2 regions of the Lysinibacillus sp. FSL P2-0066 genome follow, and region 1 is predicted to be linked to the other one. Evidence: riboswitches for the same ligand, from Rfam matches in the RefSeq annotation. Region 1 holds a riboswitch; the other holds the start of a gene.
The links. Region 1 has a riboswitch for cobalamin ahead of MKZ14_RS11280 (glutaredoxin). Riboswitches for the same ligand answer to the same signal wherever they lie in the genome.
Positions count from the first base shown of each region.

Region 2: it holds a riboswitch for cobalamin, as region 1 does, so the genes downstream of both, MKZ14_RS19990 (iron chelate uptake ABC transporter family permease subunit) here and MKZ14_RS11280 (glutaredoxin) in region 1, are expected to answer to the same signal.

Region 1 is NZ_CP150202.1:2,279,372-2,290,069, reverse strand. Features, by position in the region: gene MKZ14_RS11335 (glycosyltransferase) at 1-743, opposite strand, end outside; gene MKZ14_RS11330 (GNAT family N-acetyltransferase) at 758-1,312, opposite strand; gene MKZ14_RS11325 (DinB family protein) at 1,360-1,854, opposite strand; gene MKZ14_RS11320 (hypothetical protein) at 2,047-2,433, shown strand; gene MKZ14_RS11315 (hypothetical protein) at 2,545-3,141, opposite strand; gene MKZ14_RS11310 (PaaI family thioesterase) at 3,450-3,941, shown strand; gene MKZ14_RS11305 (copper amine oxidase N-terminal domain-containing protein) at 4,012-4,830, opposite strand; gene dut (dUTP diphosphatase) at 5,008-5,445, opposite strand; gene nrdF (class 1b ribonucleoside-diphosphate reductase subunit beta) at 5,458-6,426, opposite strand; gene nrdE (class 1b ribonucleoside-diphosphate reductase subunit alpha) at 6,414-8,507, opposite strand; gene nrdI (class Ib ribonucleoside-diphosphate reductase assembly flavoprotein NrdI) at 8,504-8,863, opposite strand; gene MKZ14_RS11280 (glutaredoxin) at 8,860-9,084, opposite strand; cobalamin riboswitch at 9,202-9,380, opposite strand; gene MKZ14_RS11275 (hypothetical protein) at 9,684-10,343, opposite strand; gene MKZ14_RS11270 (hypothetical protein) at 10,343-10,531, opposite strand.
Region 2 is NZ_CP150202.1:4,008,323-4,019,020, forward strand. Features, by position in the region: gene MKZ14_RS19935 (hypothetical protein) at 1-275, shown strand, start outside; gene MKZ14_RS19940 (DUF2653 family protein) at 263-550, shown strand; gene MKZ14_RS19945 (potassium channel family protein) at 599-967, opposite strand; gene MKZ14_RS19950 (S-layer homology domain-containing protein) at 1,074-2,699, opposite strand; gene MKZ14_RS19955 (endonuclease Q family protein) at 2,809-3,975, opposite strand; gene MKZ14_RS19960 (hypothetical protein) at 4,047-4,217, opposite strand; gene MKZ14_RS19965 (TetR family transcriptional regulator) at 4,408-4,986, shown strand; gene MKZ14_RS19970 (SMR family transporter) at 5,061-5,414, shown strand; gene MKZ14_RS19975 (SMR family transporter) at 5,414-5,728, shown strand; gene dapF (diaminopimelate epimerase) at 5,811-6,668, opposite strand; gene MKZ14_RS19985 (heme ABC transporter ATP-binding protein) at 6,727-7,512, opposite strand; gene MKZ14_RS19990 (iron chelate uptake ABC transporter family permease subunit) at 7,518-8,564, opposite strand; cobalamin riboswitch at 8,710-8,898, opposite strand; gene MKZ14_RS19995 (biotin transporter BioY) at 9,044-9,640, shown strand; gene MKZ14_RS20000 (YdhK family protein) at 9,745-10,314, shown strand; gene MKZ14_RS20005 (response regulator transcription factor) at 10,355-10,698, opposite strand, start outside.

The DNA of each region.
Region 1 (10,698 bases):
TAATATGCTTCATTCGCATGTTTCTGATCTGTACCTTTAAGGTATGCTAGGATCATTTTAGGACGTTTAAGTAAAACCCAGTCTCCATGCTTATCAAATTTTCTGCTTGAAGTGATCATTCCATTTTGAATTGTTCCGTATTTTTTTTCGTTCTTTTTTCCCCAATCTTTTAATCGTTTAGCAAAATCGGCATCTTCTGCCATGAGCATATTTTCATTAAATCCATTAATTGCTTGAAAATCTTTTTTGTAGCACCAAAAGATGCCTACAGAAATTGCACCATATTTTAAAAATATTGGTCCGATTAATAACAAAGCTGAAACAAAAATTCCTAAGGACATTCTTTCAAACTTTCCTGTAACGCCCCCGCCAATGTACTTACCTGTGATTAAGTTCTCCACTGCCTTCGATAACACATGTTCGTTCATCTGTGTATCGGCATCAATTGTGACGATGATTTCCCCTCTTGCTATATCAACGCCAGCGTTCCTAATCTTCGAAAGGTTCTTATCGCTATTTTTTAGTAGGATACAATTATACGATTTTGCAATTTGCTCTGTTCTATCTGTACAGCGATTTAAAACAACAATAATCTCTACTTGATTTTCAAAGGATTTGGAAGCCTTTAAAATAGATTCTAAGCACTTTCCAATGTATTTTTCTTCATTATGGGCTGGTATGACTATTGAAATTTTTATATCCTCTTTCTTTTGCACTTCTAAAGAGTTCTCCATGTCGTACATACAGCTCCTCCCTTTTAAATGTCTTCTGCATTTATAAAATAAACCAGCTGATCAGTCCACTTGTTGTCCTCGTATATGAATCCTTTCCTCGTGCATTCATAAAGCATCCCAACATTTTCTGCTAATTTTATAGATGCCGTATTGTCGAGGTTTATATGAGCTTCTATTCGATGATAATTTAATTTTTCAAATGCTAGATCAATCGCTGCCTTTACAGCCTCTTTACCATAACCTTTTCTCCAAAAATGGTTATGAATGGTATACCCGAACCTAGCCCATTGAAATTCTTCCCTCATAATTGTGGAAAAGTCTACAAAACCAATATGCGTATTATCTGTTTTTCTAAATACTCCAAATACATACACCTTATCATCCTCAGCCATCTGATGATGCTTAGTAACTAAATCAATAAACCATTCTTTCGTACAGATGCTCATATCTAATTTACCTTCATCGTATTTATGCTGGGAAGGTAAACGATTTTCATATTGCGTAAGCCAAGAAGAGTAATCTCCCTCTTCCATTAATCGAATAATTAATCGTTCTGTTTTCGTCATTATCTTAGTCAATCGAACACCTCATACCTTTCTAAATAGCGATTCATGGAAGTAGTTTACTAGGCTTCTTCGTCTGCAGAGGGGCCGTAGATGCCTGGTACTGGAATATCGAGAAGTCGCAAGTATACCCCAAGCTGCGCCCGATGATGGACCATGTGGCTTAATCCGAAGGTGCGGAACGCAATTGCTCGAGGCTCCTGGCGAATAATATGGTCACCATGACGTAGTGTCCATACCTCTCCGAGCGTTTTCTCATCACATTCAGTAAGCATCATTTCCAGTTTTCTTACGTTTGTATCGAACTCATCCAGAATGTCAGCTCGCTTTTCTAATGCCTCTCGTCGTAACGGAACGGTGGAAAGATCAAAGTCTGAGTACTGTAAAATAGCCATTTGCCAGTTTAGCAGATTGATTAGGTGCGTGGCCAGACCTCCTAGTGTCATTGATTTCTCATGTGGCCTCCATGTCAAATGCTCGTCGGGCAAGCGTTCCAGTATGCGACGAGTAGAAGCCAATTCCTGTATTGTATCCCCAACAATCAATTGTTTAACCATAAAATCCCTCTCCTCCCTTTTAATCAGCATACTATAAATTCCATTCAAGGGGAAAGCTCTCAGATAAGTTTTTATTCTATGGTTAAACCTTTTTTAGACTGTTAGAATATGTAAATATTTTGAGGGTTTGCGGTTTGAAGAAGTGTTCATAAGGGAATATACTAGAATGAATAAAGAGGGGTGAAGATCAAGGTGAAAATAAAGACAATTTTGTTGTTAATGATTTGTTCTTTAGCGTTAGTTGCTTGTAACGATCAGAAAGAAGCATCAAAGGTGATAGAAATTCAAGAATTAATTAATTTCGATGAAGTACAACCCGATACTTTACAACAAATCTCTAATACGGAAGATGTTAAAATTATAGAAAAAACATTTAAAAAAGCTAGAGAATTCGGTGAGGTTGATAACGAAATTGCTCCGCAGTATAAGATCAAACTAAACGATGATGAATACTATCTATGGATTGATAATACAAACACTGGGACAATAGCAAACGTAAACAGTAGAAATATGTTTTACAACATCCTAGCTACCGATGAATTTAAAGAGGCCATTAATTATCGAGAGCAAAATAAATGATTTTTAAATAATAGTAGCAACGATCTGTACGCAACATAGATTGTTGCTATTTTTTAGGGTATGTTTCATATTTATCTGGCTCCATGTTGCTGGAAATGTTCTATCACTTTTTCAACGGATATAGAGCCCCTCCGTATTAGCTATCTTTTCAAATAGCTCAAGATTACGCTGGCTATAGATTAAAAAGGCTAATCCATTCCCACTAAATACCATATTCTCCTCAGGTAAAATGATATGTAGATGGAGATGGTCCGAAACAGCTAATTTTATTAGTGAAATTAATATTGTGTACTCATCAATGTTTAATAAAATGCCTTCTGTAAGATCTTTAGGGATAATTTTATTCCACTCATTCTCGTAGACTTTATAATACAATTGATCCTTATATAAAGGATCTGGTATGTAATAAAATGCATAAAATTCAGATGATTTTAACCACATCAATTCAAAAAATCTCTCGAATTTTTCTAGGCTTTTCTGATAAGAATGATAATCCTGCGTTTTTTCTTGGAAATCGACCATCTCCAATTTATCGAAGAATACTTCTACTTGACTATATTTTTTATTACTTTTTATCTGATAAGGGTAAATATCGAGTATTTTAGCACTTTCATAATCATACAATTGCTCTAGTAATTCTTCTAATTTTTTACTGTCTTTATTAGTTGCTTCCTTGCAAATACAATCGATTATATTTTCTAATGACATACCTTTTGACTCCTTTAATTCCTTCTTCAGCACGGTAAAAGAAAAACGTAACGACCTTAGTATACCATCTTTCTTTAGTTGCACCATGCCAGCGTTTTACAAGCTATGCAGCTTTTCCTTCTTCCTGATACCAGCCCTCCCCATCTGTCAGTAATAAAACTTGTCCAACTTCATGGTCGTGCTTTCTTAAATAGTTTGAATAGATGGAATATTTAGATTTTTATTGATGGAATGGAAATGATTAATTATACTTAAATGATTAACGTTCGATTAGAAACAAATAATACTAGAGTATTGGGGAGAGAAGAATGGAAGAATTAAAAGTAGAAAAAGCAATTCAAGATATTTATCCAGATGATATCGCTTGGTGTTATGGGTGTGGCCGTTTGAATGATGATGGTCATCATCTTCGCACGGGGTGGCATGGTGATAAGACGATTACAATCTATACACCTGAATCAAAATATATGGGTATTCCAGGATTTATCTATGGTGGTTTAATTGCTTCATTAATTGATTGCCATGGAACAGGGTCGGCAGCGCTTGCCTTGCATCGTAAAAATGGACATGAAATTGGTGATGGAGTGGAGCCACCTCGATTTGTAACGGCTAACCTTAATGTAGATTTCCTCAAGCCAACACCCCAAGATGTTCCCTTAAAGGCAATTGGCACTGTTGAAGAAATTCATCCGAAGAAATGGAAAGTAGAAACTGAAGTTTACGCGCAGGATACGCTTTGTGCTCGTGGAACAGTAGTCCTTGTAGTCATGCCTAGTACTTTTCTAAATAAAAATGATTAGCATTTTTAATAAGAAGAGCACATCTTATTCATAGATGTGCTCTTCTATTGCGTTTTTAATGGATTCATAATCAAGGAACTGTATTACTAATAACTGTCACAAAGCCATTTCTCGTGGCAGTTTCCATTAACGAATAAATAGAGTCACTGGCAGTTTTGTTAAACTCATACCATTGGTCAACAGTGGCGTCATAAATCAACACGTCTGGCTGTCCAGTCAAAGGTTTATCTGAAGATTGCACCAACGAATAGAGATCATAACGTGCTATGCTACTACCTTCCTTGTTCAAGAAATCATATTGGCCCATTTTATAATAGCCCCCAATTACGGTGCTATGCACAGACCATGTGTAGTCGTTAGGCTGTTTTATCTTCTTGCCCATATTTTTAGTAAATATACGGTGCATTTCTTCCATATAGGCATTGCCATTGATTTGCTCGACTACTCCCCCCATTGTCATGTGGTATTCATGAAGTAATGCTTTCACTTCCACACCCTTAATCATCAATGGCTCTGTATCGATTGAGATCGTTAAATGATCGTAATGAACTTTACAGCCAAAGATTTCTGCTAGAAAACGTAATGGTACAATGGTGCGTCCATTCTTTAAGTATGGCTTTGCATCCAATAATACCGTTTTTCCATTTACTGTGGCTTTACTACTGTTTAACTTTAAACTGACTTTCATCTCACTTTGGGTCAGTATCACTTGCCCATCCGACCAATGCACCTTAGCCCCTAAATTTTCACTAATCACGCGTAAAGGTACCATTGTTCGATTGTTTTTTATTTCGGGCTTCACATCCGTTTGTACTGTCATACCGTCCACTTTTAGTTGACTACTAGCTGCTGCAGCAGTTGTGATCGATGTAAGAATGACAATCAACATAAGGAAAATACCTGAACATATTTTTTTTCATGATTATTAGCTCCTTTACTTCGCTATCATTACTTCATTCCATATGAACCCTATTATTTCCTTCTGCTATTAGCAACGGTAACAAAAAAATCCTGCATTTTAAGCAGGATTTTTAAGTAAACTTTATGAGGTTTATATATAGGTACGCTATTTCGTACCACTTGCACCAAATCCAGATTCTCCACGGACCGTTTGAGATAATTCATCTACTTCCACTAATTGAATAGAAGGAACAAATTGAATAACCATTTGAGCAATGCGCATTGATTTTTCTACAATAAATGGTTCTTGACCATGGTTGATTAAAATAACACCGATTTCTCCTCTATAGCCTTCATCTATAGTGCCTGGGCTATTCAGTACAGTTACACTATGCTTTAATGCTAATCCACTTCTTGGTCGAATTTGGGCTTCCGTTCCCTTAGGTAATTCAATCTGTATACCTGTCTTAATGAGTTTGGCTACGCCTGCTGGGATTTCTACTGCTTCTATGGAATAGAGATCCATGCCTGCATCACCAGGGTTGGCTTGTATCGGTAGCATGGCTTCAGCGTGAACTTTTTTAATTTTTACTTCTAGATTCATTGTTCTTCATCCTTAACGATTAAAATTGAATGTGTCATCTGTGATCGGCGCAACTTTTGCCTTGGCATAGGTAGCACCCTTTTGTGAAAAGAAATCATATGTGGAGCCTTCATTACGAATCCCATTCATCACAATTGGATTGACTTCCTCTTCTGGGAACATGGCTTCAAAGCCGACATTCATTAAAGCTTTATTTGCATTATAACGTACATATGCGCGCACTTCAGGTGATAATCCTGTTTCCGCATAAATATCATCTGTATACTTCATTTCATTTTGATATAAATCTAATAATAGCTCATAGCCCCATAAATGTAGCTCTTCTTGCTTTTCCTTTGAAAATTGCTTGAATAGATTTTGAGCAAAAAATCCAACTGCTACCCCATGGATAGATTCATCGCGCAAGATGAGTGAAATAATTTCTGCACTATTTCGTAGGAAGCCTTGTCCTCCTAAGTAGAGTGGATAGAAAAAGCCAGAATAAAACAGGAAAGATTCAAGCATAACGGATGAGAACATCGCTTTCCATAAGCTCTCTGGATTGCCTTCTTCAATACTATTATAAATGTCTGCTATTTTATTGGCCTTATACTGTAGAAATTCATTTTTCTTGACCCACTCAAATAGCTCGTCGATTTCTTCGTTTGTACAAAGCGTTGTGAAAATATAAGAATAGGACTTGGCATGTATCGCCTCGAATGCATCAAAAACGGTTAGGACAGCCTTTTCCTGTAAATCGTCTGTATAAGCGGCAACACGATTCATTCCGATATTTGTTTGTACAGTATCCAGTAAGGTTAATCCTGCAAATACTTTTTTATATGTGTCCTGATGCTCAAAGCTTTTCCATTGTTTAATATCTTTACTGACCGCAATTTCTTCTGGAAACCAAATTTGCTTCCATTGCTGGTCCCAAAATATTTGGGCAAGCTCACTTGTTGCCTTATTCCAATTGACTGCCTCATAAATTATATTTGACATGCTACACACTCCTCTAAGCTTTGTAATCGTTGACGAACATAGTAAACAGACTTAATGCCCTTGATCCACGCATAAATGTATACTTTAGCCAATTGTTCGGTTGTCCAATTGTCCGTTACATAAAGCGTCATGGAAATACCTTGGTCAACGTGCTTTTGAGAAGCTGCATATAAATCAATTAAATCATAAGGATTCACATCATACGCCTCCACATATAAATGACTATTGTCATTTGTTAAATGAGGCATTGGATAAATGGTTCTACTATCGGCGTAATCACGAACCTCTACGCGCTCTGTACATGGTGCGATTGAAGCCGTACAGCTACGAATATATGAAATACTACCAGTTGGGGCAATAGCCAAACGATAGGAATGGAATAGACCGTATTGCATTACATCCTGCTTTAACGTTTCCCACATCTTGTTCGTAATGATTGGTATATTGCCAAGCGCCTTCAATACAACAGGTGATAGTTCTTCGTCAATTTTATTGATATATTGGTCAAAATAGCTACCTGATGCATAATCACTGTCCTCAAATCGGTAGAAGGTTGCAGCTTTTTCTTTCGCCATTTCCATCGAAGATTTCAAAGAATAATAGTTCATCGCTTCCATAAAGTGATCCATGAAATCAATCGAATCTTTTGAGCCGTACAGGATGCCCTCCGTCACGAGATGCCCATGGAGGTTCATACAGCCAAGCCCTACAGAATGCATTAATTGGTTGGCTTTTGCAACAGACGGTACATTTTTAATATGTGTCATTTGCGATACATTTGTTAATAGGTGCATCGCTGTATCGACTAATGCGCCGAAATCCTTCACTTTACTTGCTGCATGGATATCGATGGAACCTAAGTTACACGATACATCTAATCCATAGTCGTTTGGTTGATCCTGGTCCGTAATGATACTTGTCTCTTGTACTTGTAAGATTTCTGTACATAAATTGGACATTTTGACACGTCCAATATTTTTTAAAGGATGTACCTTATTGACATTATCATCAAAGATTTCAAACGGATAGCCTGATTCAAATTGTGCTTTTTTCACCTCTGTGTAAAGCTTACGTGCATTTAAACGTTTAATTTTACGAATTTTAGGGTTATCAAGTAGCTCGTAGTACATGTCTGAAATGGAAATCTCAGACATCCGTTTGCCATATTCTTTAAAAATATCGTATGGGCTAAACAAAACAATATCCTTATCACGTTTCATCAGTTCGAAGAAAATACTTGGTATAATAATTCCTGTTGAAAGTGTAGCAAGACGAATTTTATCATCCGCATTTGGTTTTTTTGATGAAATGAAATTTTCTATGTCTGCATGGAAAATATTTAGATAGACAACACCTGAGCCATTTCGTTGCCCTAGCTGATTCGAATAACTGAAAGAATTTTCTAACAGTTTTGCTACTGGGATGACACCACTTGCACGATTTAATATCTCTTTAATTGGATCACCTAAAGGGCGTAAATCTGTTAGGTTGACCCCAACCCCACCACCAAGGCGTGATAGCTCTAAACAATAGCCAATATTTTCGGCAATACTATTCATGGAGTCATCCATTGATAATTTAAAGCAGCTAACTAATTCACCACGTGCTTTCTTGCCACTATTTAAAGCAGTTGGTGTTGCTGGCTGATAAGCTTCCATCATCGCTTCGACAGAGCGTTCTGCTAGAGCTGTATTTCCTTGAGCCAAATACAAAGCGATAATGACTATACGATCCTCATATTTTTCTAAGATCTCTTCCCCATCACGACTTTTCATAGCATAGCTATCATAAAATTTACTTGCGCTCATAAAGGATGGAAAGCGGAAATTATAATCATAGGCTTTTTTGTACAACTTCTTTATAAATTCCATCTCGTACATGTCGATAAATGCTTTCTCATAGTAGCCCTCATCAACTAAATAGCGGATTTTTTCCTCAATATCTATAAAATAACGCAAACGTACGTTAACATACTCTAAAAAGTAGCGGCGCGTAGCTTCGCGGTCCTTTTCTAACTCAAGTAACCCAGTTGTACTATAACGATTCAGTACGTCATTATTAAGCTTTAAATAGGTTTTCATCCCATTACCCTCGTTTCATAAAACGTTTGTATTGCTTCGTAATCCGTTTGATTACCTCGTAAATCTAATTTCCTTACTAGGGGTACATGATACGTAGCAGCGATTTTCTCACCAGCAGCGCCAAATACATGATGACCGAAGTTACTATTCCCACTGGCAACTACTCCTTTACAAAAATCCCTGTTTTTTTCTAAAAAACGTTGTACCTTTGCTGGAATGTCACCTAAACCATCTGTGTAGGTAATTAAAAGATATGGCTTGTTCAATCGCAATTCCTCGGAGAGCTCGATACATTCTGCCTTTAATTTGGATACCACATTGCGCACATTGCCAGTACGACTAGCGAATACGATCATAGGGCAATCAACTCAATTTGAGAAACAATTTCCTGAACATCTCCTATAAAAGTTCCATTCATCTCTAAAACAGGCACACTTAAAAAACCTGCATTAATAATCGTTTGCTTTGCTTGTTCATCGTGATCAATGTTAACAATTTCAGCTTCAAGTCCTGCACGTTGTAGTTCAGATTTTACCCATAGGCATTTTGGACAAATTGTTTTCGTATAAAGTTTCATAGAAATCCCTCTTTTCATAAAATAAAAAAGCCTATCTCCTCTAGAGAGATAGGCTAAATGGAAACGTTAACATACCAAAAATACTGACGTTCCCATCTCTTAATCCCCGAAGAAATGATAAATTTGTTTTATAAAGGCAGGTCTCCTGGCTTTGCTTCATTCTCTGATTCCCTTCCCATGCAAATGCACAGTGGTTGCAATCATCGTCAGCTTCACAGTTGCGGGGACAGCGTCGGAATTGTACCGAACTTCCCTTTTAAACTACATATAGTAGTACCTTTGTAAAACGAACACAATATATAGTTGTTGTTCAATAGTTTTAAGTGTACCATCCTTCAAATGAAAAGTAAATCAAGATTCTAAACTTCTTTATTTTTGGATTATTCAGTATTTTTAATTATGTAGTACGAAATAGATTATCAATAATTACTACTTCCTAATTAAATTATTTATTTTAAATGATGTATGAAATTCTCTATTAAAATCGATCTACAGCAAATCTAATTAATTGTAGAATGACTATGATAATCTAGTTGAATAGCTAACATAGAACAGTCTAGATTCTGAAGAAAAATAGACTGATTGACACTACGAATATATTATTTCCTTTCAATAAACAGGGCCAATTCCTTATAAAATTCCGGCGTTGCAGCAGAATTTGTATGAAATTGAGGATTATATTTGGATATAAGTTTATATAATTTAGTAGCAGTTAAAAGATTTTGTTCTCTATCGTAAGCCCTAAAGCTATTATAGACCTCTTTCACTTTCCCATTTGCTAAATGAGAAAAGTAATGTTGCACTTCTTCATCCTCTAAGTAATCTAGTTGCCATTTGTAACATATTAAATTTGTGAGGAAAAACATTTCTAATGCTGGCATTTCACCAAATTTCAATAGCAATGTCATCCCATAATCAAAGGCATTTTCTAACCATTTCACTCCATGCCGTTCCCTGTAAAAACGAATTAATCTTTGTAAACCATGTCCTTGTTCTTTCACAAGGTAAGAATGAATATTCCTATTCCCAGCATTTCTTTCCCATTCATCAAGAGAAAATTTATATTTTCTTATCAGTTTCATCCAAAGCTTTTGAAGTTTCTCTTCAGATATAGCGTGTGTTTGTTTATTCCATCTTAAAAGCATTTCTAAATATTCTAATACAAAGCATCTCTCTATCTCAAAATGATCCAAATTTCTAAATAGAGTGTCTTGATCAATATCAATACTATCCTCTACAATTTTATCATCTATCAGCATTATACTGTACCGACTAATTCGCGTTTTATATTTAAATAGGCATAATTAATACTTTTGTAATCTTCAGGATTTTTTTGTATTAATTTTTTGATATAAGTTTGTAGGGAAATACTGTGCTCACTAGAAAGGTTGTTCATGATTTGTTGCTTTACTTGATTTTCATAAAATAATATTGAATGTGATGTCATCTAGTTCACTCCTATCGTTCATAAAAAAAGCATCTTCCTTCTAAAGGTTAGATGCTAGCTATGACATAAATACTACATAGTTCTTCAACCAATATAAAATAAGTCGTCTATACTGAATAGAGACCCTCTTCTTGGTTGTCGCACTATGAGTATGATGAAGGAAATTC
Region 2 (10,698 bases), 1.7 Mb from region 1:
CAACAACAAATAAAAACAACTCAACATCTACTAATAAAGCAGATACTACTAAAAAAGGTGGCTTTTTCTCAGGCGGCCTGATGAAGGGATTAATGCTTGGCGGGCTTGCTGGATTATTATTTGGTAGTCTATTTAGTGGTATGGGCATACTGGGGAATATTTTAGGTTTACTTATTAATGTAGCAGCAATTGTTGTTATTGTGATGCTTGTGGTGAAGATAATGAATATGTTTAAAGATAAAAAGCGTAAAGAGGAAGCACAATGGCACAAATAATCAACGAACAAGATATTATTAATGCTATTTGCTTATCTCAAGCCTACTATCAAAACATTCGCCCCGAGGATGTTCTAGTTGAATTGACTTACGAGGATGATGCAGGCTTTGGGGCAGAGGTTGAAGTCAACGGACAAATCGAGGTGCTTAATACAGCAGCCATGATTGGTGCCTTACGTGTTTGGATCAAGGATGTTCTACATGGTGATCCATTCTCGACAGGGATTGAGCTTGTTTTAGATGACGAAGAAGGCATTATTGCCAAACTATCATAAAAAATAGCAGTACAATGAATCGTCCAAAAGATTCATTGTACTGCTATCTTACTTTTTCAAACGTTTTTTAACCTCATCTTTTTCTTCTTCATTAAGAGAAAAATCTACGATAGAGCGTCCCAGCATTAATAACATGATAAACATTACTCCTGTACCAACAATCAAATAAATCATTGTAAATATTTTAGAATAAGTCGTTGTTGGATATAGTCCTGTTTCAACCCCTGTTGGAATCAAGCTTACTACAGCAAAATACATGGCATCCAACCAGTACCACCCTTCTGTCCCCTTGTAGAATAAAGTTCCTGATAGAATGATTAAAAACAGTGTAGTAAATAATGATAGGAACTGTGGACGTTTAAAGGCCCTCCACAAGCCTTTTAGTAATCTTTTAGCGGATAATATAAATGACAGCATCCCATTCTCCTTTATCTATGGACGTTCAACAGCATAGTTAGACTATACTTCGTTTTTTACAAAAACGTCAAAAGGTAGAGGTGACAGTACCCCTACCTTTTAATTATTATTGAATGTATAGCTGACTTAGGTTTGTAAATATTTTAGCTGCTTGACCTCTTGTTGTGACAGCTTCAGGTGCAAATTTCCCTCCATTCCCTGTCACGATTCCTAACTCATAAAGCATTGTGATTGCATGTTTTGTTTCTGCATTATAGGAAGCGACATCTGCAAATGGCACATCGCCTTTTGCAATATATGGCTGATTAAATTGCTGTTCATAGGCGCGATGAATCATTACAGCTAATTGAACACGTGTCACAGGCTGTCCAGGCTTAAATTTCCCATCTGTCCCTTTAATAAGACCATGTACATATGCTGCCGCTATTTCGGACTGAGTTGTTGCATCATAATTTGCGATATCAGTAAATGGTGCTTTTTCTTCTGTAGTTAAGCCTAAACTTCTTACAAGAATAGCTGCAGCTTGTGCACGTGTTACACTGCTTTCAGGTCTAAATGTCCCATCTGTATAGCCATTCATTATACCTGTATTTGCGGCTTTTTGAATATACTCTTTTGCCCAGTGATTCTGTGTATCTGTAAAGCTAACTGTTCCTTTCGTAGTGAAAGTAACTGTAGGATTTTGAACACTTTCATTACCAGCAGCATCAATTGCTTTGATGGATACATTGTAGGTTGTATTTTCTAATAAATCTTTGAGCGTAATTTTAGTAGTATCAGCATTTAGTGTTGACGTTAATTTTCCATTCACATAGACATGGTAATTTGCTACGCCTACATTATCTGTCGCTTCTTGCCAGCTAACCTCAACAGTTGTACGATCTTTTACATCTATTCCAATGGCCTGCGTTACATCCCATAAAGAGCTTGTTTTAATAATTGGTAAAAATGCTTCTTTTGCTACCGCTAAATAACCAGCTTCACTTAAATGAATATTTTCAGGGTTTGGTAGATAGTTGGCAACATCCTTTGCAACAACATCATATGTAGGAACAAAAATAGCGCCCGCTTTTTCAGTAGTTGTTTTGATTGTTGAATTCAAGGTAGCTAATAACAGTTTAAATTGATTTTGTAAGCTCTCACTATAGTATGGGAAGGAATTATAATAACCCATCACATATACTTCAGCTTTTGGATTAATCTTTTTGATTTCCGATAGAATAGTAGCAATGTTCGATACAGCTTCTTTAGTAGCTTTTATAATAGCCACAGTGTCAATACCCGTTGCTTGAGATTCTTTTAATATTGGCAGTAAATCATTTGCCCCAGCTGTTAATGTGATGATTTCAGCTTCTTTTATAGAAGCTCGTAATTTTGCCTGCTCCTCTTTATAACCAAAACCAGTCACTGTTTTTGCTACATCATTTTGTAGATCCGCCAAAACATTTTTAGTTGTGTAGCCTGACATAGCAAAACCCTTATTAAAGGAAGTAAGGAAGCCGTCTTGCTGTAAAGCCTGTGCAATAAAATCGGTGTAGCCTAATCCAATTACACCTATTTCATTCATCCCATGTGCTAATGAATCACCAAGTGCTACATAATCGGTTTGTACAACCCAGCTTGGTGCTATATGGTCACCTTGTACCTCTTCTGCATTAGCTGCTACAGGTATAGCTAATTGCAAAGCCAATATACTTGAGGCTAAAAAACGAAATTTCTTCGATAATCGCATTTACTGTCTCCTCCGCTTATAAAATAATCATTGTTTTCACTATTTTACTAGAGGAGCGTTAAAAATAGGTTAAATTACACCAATCTTTTTGAAACTTTTCATTTTTTATCTAGTCAACCTGTATCTTTCCATAAATTCCACCTCCACCAACTTCAATAGCTAATTGACCCGTTCTCGCTAAATCGATTAATTGAGCTAGTTTATGTGGCACAATTTGCTCAAGCTGGTCTACTGTTACACGGTGCAAAATATTCATTTCTGTGCCAAATGCTTCGATTAAACGTTCCATCATTTTAGGACCAACACCTGGAATGAAATCAAGTGGTACCTGATGAATGTAAGGTGGTCTATTTCGCTTATTGGGAAAGTCTTCAGATAGCTCCTGTATACGGGTAGCTACTCCCTTTATAATTTGAGTACTCCCACATTGTGTACAAATGGTAGCTTCTTTACTTAGCTGTTTACTACATTTTGCACAAACTGTTTGATGATATTTGCCAAGAAGAGGATTTAGGCCATAATTGGCAATTACTGCTCGTCCATGCTGATCATGCAGAGCCATTTTTAATTCTGCAAAATTCGCTTCTGCTAATCGTAACTTTTGATACTCTCTTGCCAATTTCCCAAGCGAATGCGCATCAGAATTGCTAACGAATGTATATGCTTGTAATTCTTTAATATGACTTACCATATTTGTATCAGAGCTTAAACCTAATTCAAGGCCATCGATAAGCTGCGGATCAAAGACTTCAGTTAAACTTCGACAAACCCCTTTGCCATACAAGCTTTTAAATGGTGTAAATACATGTGCCGGAATAAAAATACCTTCCAATTCATGCACCTTTTGCTGCAAAGTTTGGCCGTCACAATAAATGCGCTGTGAACTTAAATGGATATTTTTCATATGCTGTGACATCCAGTCTGAGAACTGCTTCATGAGCTCTAGTGTAGGAAAGTAAGCAAGCACATGAATAGGACCATGACAATGTTGATCATAAATTTCGATCTCCGATCCGGGAATCAAAGTTGTTTCCTGAAATTGCAGACCACCTTCTTTTAGTTCTTTCAGTTCTCCGCGTTCAATCATCTTCACCATTTCTTCGATTACTTCAGGGGAGTGACAATCAATGATCCCAATGATGTCTAATCCTTTTCTTGCACTAGCCGTCTCTAAAATTCGTGCTAATGTTAACGTTTTACTGCCAGTAATTTTCACAGCCCTTCCACTAGAAGTACGTCCAATATGAATATGTAAATCCGCATAGAATTCTTTCAATTCAAACACTCCTTTTAGTACGTCTATAAAATGAAAATACCTTACATTACTGCAAGGCATTTCTCACTTCATTATGATGGATGATTTGTAGTAGTGCTATTATTTGACTCAAAAGCGCCAGAACCCTGTGATGGTGTGGAGGAAGGATCATAGGCAACTAATGTTACACCAATCTTTTCTTCAAGTTCATTAATTTTTTCAAGTTGCTGCTTGTCTAATTGTGCAAACTTAATTTCGTTCATGTTCATCAATCCTTTCAATCTTAAAATTCCCCGAAATATAGAAAATATACTCCTTCGCATCATTGTGTTATTGGCTATTCAAATGAACATTGAATAACAAAAAATGACTGACTATCAGTCATTTTTATATTGACATTGTTTTTCTTATTCTGTAACATACTAAATAAGTAAGGCAAAAGTGAGGGATTGCATGTCAAAGGAAGAAAAAATCATTCAAGCCGCCATTGAGGTTTTCAGAGAAAAAGGTATTGAAAAAACAAAGGTTTCAGATATCGTTAAAGCTGCTGGGATCGCTCAAGGAACATTTTATCTTTATTTCCCATCACGCCTTTCTGTTATGCCTGCTATTGCAAAAAATATGGTAGAAAGAATTATCGCTACCTTAGATGAAGGTATTTCAAATCATAAGCCTTTTGAACAACAACTTGAAGAGGTTGTGGAAATGATTTTTTTAATCACGAAAGATTATGGAGATATCGTTGCACTTATTTATGCAGGTATTGCGCAAACTGAGCATTTAAAAGAATGGGAAAATATTTATGCACCTTATTATGACTGGATGAGGCATTTCTTATTATCTGGTCAGCAACAGGGAATGATACGTGATTCTATTGATCCAACGCGTTCTGCTAAACTGATGATTGGTCTAATTGAATCTGCTGCGGAACAAATTTATTTATTTGATGATAGTAAGGATGAAACAATGAAATTGCTCAAGCTTGAGCTTATCGACTTCCTATATCATGCACTTGGCCTACGTCACCCATAAAAGTGACGTTCTCTTTTACTTTAAAAATGACTGAATGTCAGTCATTTAATTGCCTAATAGAAAGGGTTTTAATTATGAAAAAAGAATGGATGTACGTCGTATTAACAAGTTTATTTGAATTGCTTTGGGTATTTGGCTTTAACGTAGCAAGCACATGGTGGCACTGGATAATTATTGTGACAATCATTGCTATAGATTTTCACTTCTTATCAAAGGCTTGTGAAAGCTTACCTACTGGAACAGTCTACGCTATTTTCGCCGGAGCAGGTGCAATCGGTACTACATTAATGGATATTTTCATTTTCGATGGTGAGTTTAATGCCATTAAAGGACTGTTTATGTTTATTTTAGTATTAGGTGTAATTGGTCTAAAGTTAGCAGATAATTCCGCTAAAGAGCAGGATCAAACGAAAGGAGCAAATGTATAATGGGTTGGATGTTTATTATCTTAGCTGCATTGTCTGAAATTATAGGTGTAATCGGCTTACGCTTTTATAGTCAGCATAAAACATTACGAAATTTAATTTTATATATTGGTGGTTTTGGTGTGTCCTTTGCCCTTTTATATGCATCCTTCAACTATTTACAGTTAAGTATTGCCTATGTTGTTTGGGTAGGAATTGGTACTGTTGGAGCTGTACTTGTAAATATCATTTTCTTTGGGGAATCCAAAAATCTATCACGTATTATCAGTATCCTAGCGATTATCATAGGTGTAGCAGGCTTAAAAGCAATATCTTAATGGTTCTACAATAAAGGACGCCTCCGATTTCAGAGTGGCGTCCTTTAATTTAATATGGCATTGCGAAAAAGTATTGGCGTAATTAAGATAAAAACTCATAAATTCCATCCGCAATAAATTCTGCAGGACCACGCATCCAGATATGGTCATTGTCAGCCCATCGTATGACTAAGTCACCACCACTAAGTTGGACTACTATCTCTTCTCCCTTCTGACAAAAACCATTTAATATAGCAGCCACTACCGCTGCACAAGCACCTGTTCCACAGGCCTCTGTTATACCCGTGCCTCGTTCCCAAACTCGACATTTTAAAGCTTTCGCATGAACAACCTCAACGAATTCAACGTTGCTACGATGAGGAAATCTCATATCGTTTGCTATAATACCGCCTAATGTTCTTAATGGTGCTTGCTCGATCGCATTCACAAAAACTACAGTATTCGGATTGCCCAAAAACAAAGCAGTTACCAAAAGAGATTGTTGGGGTAAAGGAAATATCTCATTGATGACAAGCTCATTTGGGTTTCCTAACATCGGAATGTCTTTGCGCAATAAGAGAGGTTTGCCCATATCGACAATCACTTCTATTACGCTATCGTCTTGCACCACTACCTGTGCCAGCATAATGCCCGATTTCGTTTCAATCATAAGCTGCTCTTGTCGCACAATATGACGCTCAAAGATATACTTAGCAACACAGCGAAGACCGTTACCGCAATTTGTCGCCTCAGAGCCATCTTTATTAAAAATACGCATACCACAGTCAGCAGTTTTGGATGGCTGGATAATAATTAACCCATCTGAGCCTATACCTGTATGAACATTGGCTATTTTTTGAGCCAATTCACTAAAGATCTCTTCCTTATAATCATATTGGAAAAGATCAAGATAGATATAGCTGTTGCCAGTACCATGCATTTTCGTAAAAGCTATTTGCATACAGTCACTCCTTAAAGGATGTTTTATGTATCTAATAGAAGATCTTGCTTTTCTATATTTAGCTAAACTTTTTCGTGAATTGTTCAGGAACATATGTAAGATACGGCTTCCCTGTCATTGGATGTGTTTGAATATCCGCAAAAACACCAAATACATCTTGCAGCACTGTTGGCGTAAGCACTTCCTCTGGTGTACCATGACAAACGATTCGCCCTTGCTGTAAAACGTAAATTTGATCGCAATACATAGCAGCAATATTCAAATCATGTAAAGCAGCTACGACGGTTAAATGCAAGGTCTGAATTAAATCCATAAGTTGAAGTTGATGTTGAATATCTAAATGATTCGTTGGCTCATCTAATATTAATACCTGTGCTTGTTGAGCAAGTGCTCTTGCAACCATGACACGCTTTTTCTCGCCACCAGAAAGCGAACTAAAGCTTCGTTTCTCTAAATGCGATATGCCCGTTTGCCTAAGAGCATCTTTAACAATTTGAAAATCTTTCTCTTGATCAAGCTCTAATAGCTTTTTATGTGGCGTTCTTCCCATACTGACTAAATCATGCACAGTGAAATCAAATAATACGGGTGTCTCTTGGCTTACAACAGCCAAATTTTTCGCAATAGCTTTACTTGATTGCTTTAATATATCTTGCTCATTTAATACTACTTTACCGCTTTCAGGTTTTAGCAGACGATACATATTTTTTAACAATGTTGATTTTCCGCTCCCATTAGGACCTATTAATCCAACAAATTGCTTTTCTTTTATTTGAATGCTTACATCATGTAGTATACGCTGATCGTAAATGGAGAATGATACTTGTTTCGCTTCTAATGTCATTGAAATTAATCTCCTTCACCGAATGAATAGTTGTTACGACGGAGAAGCCAAATGAAAAATGGTCCTCCACAAAAAGCTGTAATAATACCAATTGGCATTTCCTGGGGAGCAATGATGATTCGAGCAAAGGCATCTGCCCACACTAAGAATATTCCACCTATTAAAGCACTAATAGGTATCACGTATTTATAATTTGAGCCCACAATTAATCGCACAATATGCGGAATAATCAATCCCACAAAACCTATAGAACCACTAACTGCGACAAGCACACCTGTTAATAGAGATACTAGTAGTATTAACTGAATACGGAATTGCTGAAGATTAACGCCTAATGTCACTGCCGCTTCTTCTCCCAGTAATAGTAAATTTAAATTGCGATAATGTAGCCACAGTAGCCCAAAAACAACAAAGAATACGAAAGCTGGAATCACAATATTATTCCATTTGGCTCCAGCTAAACTACCTAGCATCCAAAACATAACAGCCTTTAAGGCTCCTTCTTGCTTTGACATCATTAAAATAAAATTAGAGATAGCCGTTAAGATAAAGGACACAGCCATACCTGCCAATAGCAAGCGGAAAATAGAGACACGTCCCCCAACACGTGATAAGAAAAAGACAAGTACTATGGCAAGTAATGAACCAAGGAATGCGGATACTGAAAGAGCGTAAATACCTAAAAATGAAAAGGCTCCTAAAATAATCACAGAAGTAGCTCCGACAGCTGCCCCTGAAGAAATCCCTAGAATATACGGGTCTGCTATGGAATTACGTACAAGTGCCTGAATGGCTGCGCCTGCAATGGCTAACCCCGCTCCTACTATAGCAGCTAGCAAAACACGAGGTGCTCTTATTTGCCAGATGATGATTTCCTGAGAGCGACTCCAATCTTGCTCAATCGCATTTTGTATAAAAGGTATTTTAGAGAGAATCACTTTCCAGACATATAACGGTGTAACTGAAACTGAGCCAACCATTACAGCAAAGGTCATTGAAACAATTAAAACCATGAAAAGTACGAAGGAAAATAACATAAATTTTTTATTCATCTGTTTTAATCTCCTACTGAATATTGATGAATGAAGCAATAAAAAAAGGTATCCCATGCGAAAGTGCGCATAGAAATACCCTAGATTAAACAAAGTCAGAAAAATATCCAGCTATTGTCCGTAATTGCTTGCATCCTCGTGGGCATTACAGGTATTACTAAATGGCAGGTCTCCTGGCTTCGATTCACTATCCTATAATTGCCTTCCCATTCTTAAACAGTGGCAAATCATATTATAGGATTCCTCGTTACAGTTGCGGGACAGCGTCGGACTTCCACCGACTTCCCTTTTAAGTGATATTCAAAAATATCACACCAATAGTATTTGAAGTTATAAAATTGTGACGATTCTATCATACATTTTTATAGATAGATAGTCTACTTCAAGCAATTGAGTTAACTTATTTAAATTATAAAGTTGACACAACTACTTTCGTTTTTTACACTAACAGTAATAACTTATAAAACGAGGTGAAATTCATGGCAACCGTTACGCAACATAGTCATCATAAGTTAAGAACTGTTGACATTACCTATATTGGATTATTTTCAACGCTAATGATGGTGGGTGCTAATATCACGTCCTTTGCACCTTTTATGGTAGTTGGTGGTGTACCCATTACGCTTCAAACCTTTTTTGCGATTTTAGCAGGACTTATTCTTGGTAGTAGAAAAGGTGCGCTCGCCTGTACAATTTATATGTGTGTAGGATTGGCAGGAGCTCCTGTCTTTGCTCGTTTCGGTGGTGGAATTGGCCAAATTTTAAGCCCAACCTTTGGGTTTATAATTTCATTTATTTTAGCGGCATTTGTTGCAGGGTTGATTGTTGAACGAAGCGGTACAAAGAAAAGCTTTATCGTAGCTGCTTTGGTAGCAACAGCGATAAATTATTTGATAGGAACAAATTGGATGTTTTTTGCATACAAGCTTTGGGCAAGTGCACCAGAGAATTTTTCATATAAGCTCGCTTGGCTTTGGATGATTCCTCCTCTACCAAAAGATATTATTTTAGCTATTTTTGCTGGTGTCTTCGCCTATAGATTACAAAAAACATTGAAGATCATGCCCATTCAATAGCATATCTTCTCACCTATTTGTGCCAGATGTTTTTCATAGATCATATCCATCGTTTCTGCACATTTATTTGCTACATTAGGAGCAAAGAGTGAGGAGGATATCATATGAAATTCAATAAAAGATGGTCAGTCGGACTATTATCAGTAGTCGCTCTAATTAGTTTATCGGCTTGTACTGAGGAGCAAACAAAACCTGCATCCACTTCTAATGAAGCTGCTGAAAAAATGGATCATTCTACAATGAATCATTCAAGTTCTGGCGAAGTACCCGTAACATTAAAAAAAGCTGAGAATCCGAAATTTCCTGTAGGGAGCACAGCCATAATTACAGATGGACATATGGAAGGTATGAAAGGGGCCGAAGCAACAATAGTAGGTGCCTATAATACAACTGCCTATGTTATTTCCTATGAGCCTACATCTGGTGGAAAGCGAATAGAAAAGCATAAGTGGGTAATTCATGAAGAATTAATTGACCCACAAGAAGCACCACTGGCTCCTGGAACAGAAATAAAAACGGACGCAGCACATATGGAAGGTATGGAAAATGCGACTGTCCTTATTGACGAGGCTGTGCAAACAACTGTATATATGGTTGATTATACTTCCACTACAAATGGTGAAGCCGTAACAAATCATAAATGGGTAACAGAAGAAGAGCTTAGCCCAAAATAATAGAAATAACCTCTACCTTCAATTCTGGTAGAGGTTATTTCTAGCTTTTATGCTCCATTTGCTTTCTATTAGCAGACTTATGCCATTTATAGCCGATGCCCCAAACTGTTTGCAAGTAATCATCCGCCGGAAAACCACTTTTTCTTAATTTTTCTCGTAAATTACGTACATGTGAATCAATGGTACGATCTTCAATCGTTACATCATATCCCCAAACGGCATGAATAAGGTGTTCTCGAGAAAATGCTCTATTTTGATAATCTAAAAAAAGGGCGAGCATGGCAAATTCCTTTGGTGTTAATGGAATTGGCTTATGTTGAAAATATACTTCAAAGGACTCTCTATCTAAACAAAGCCCTTCAAAGTTAATTACTTTTTCTTCAG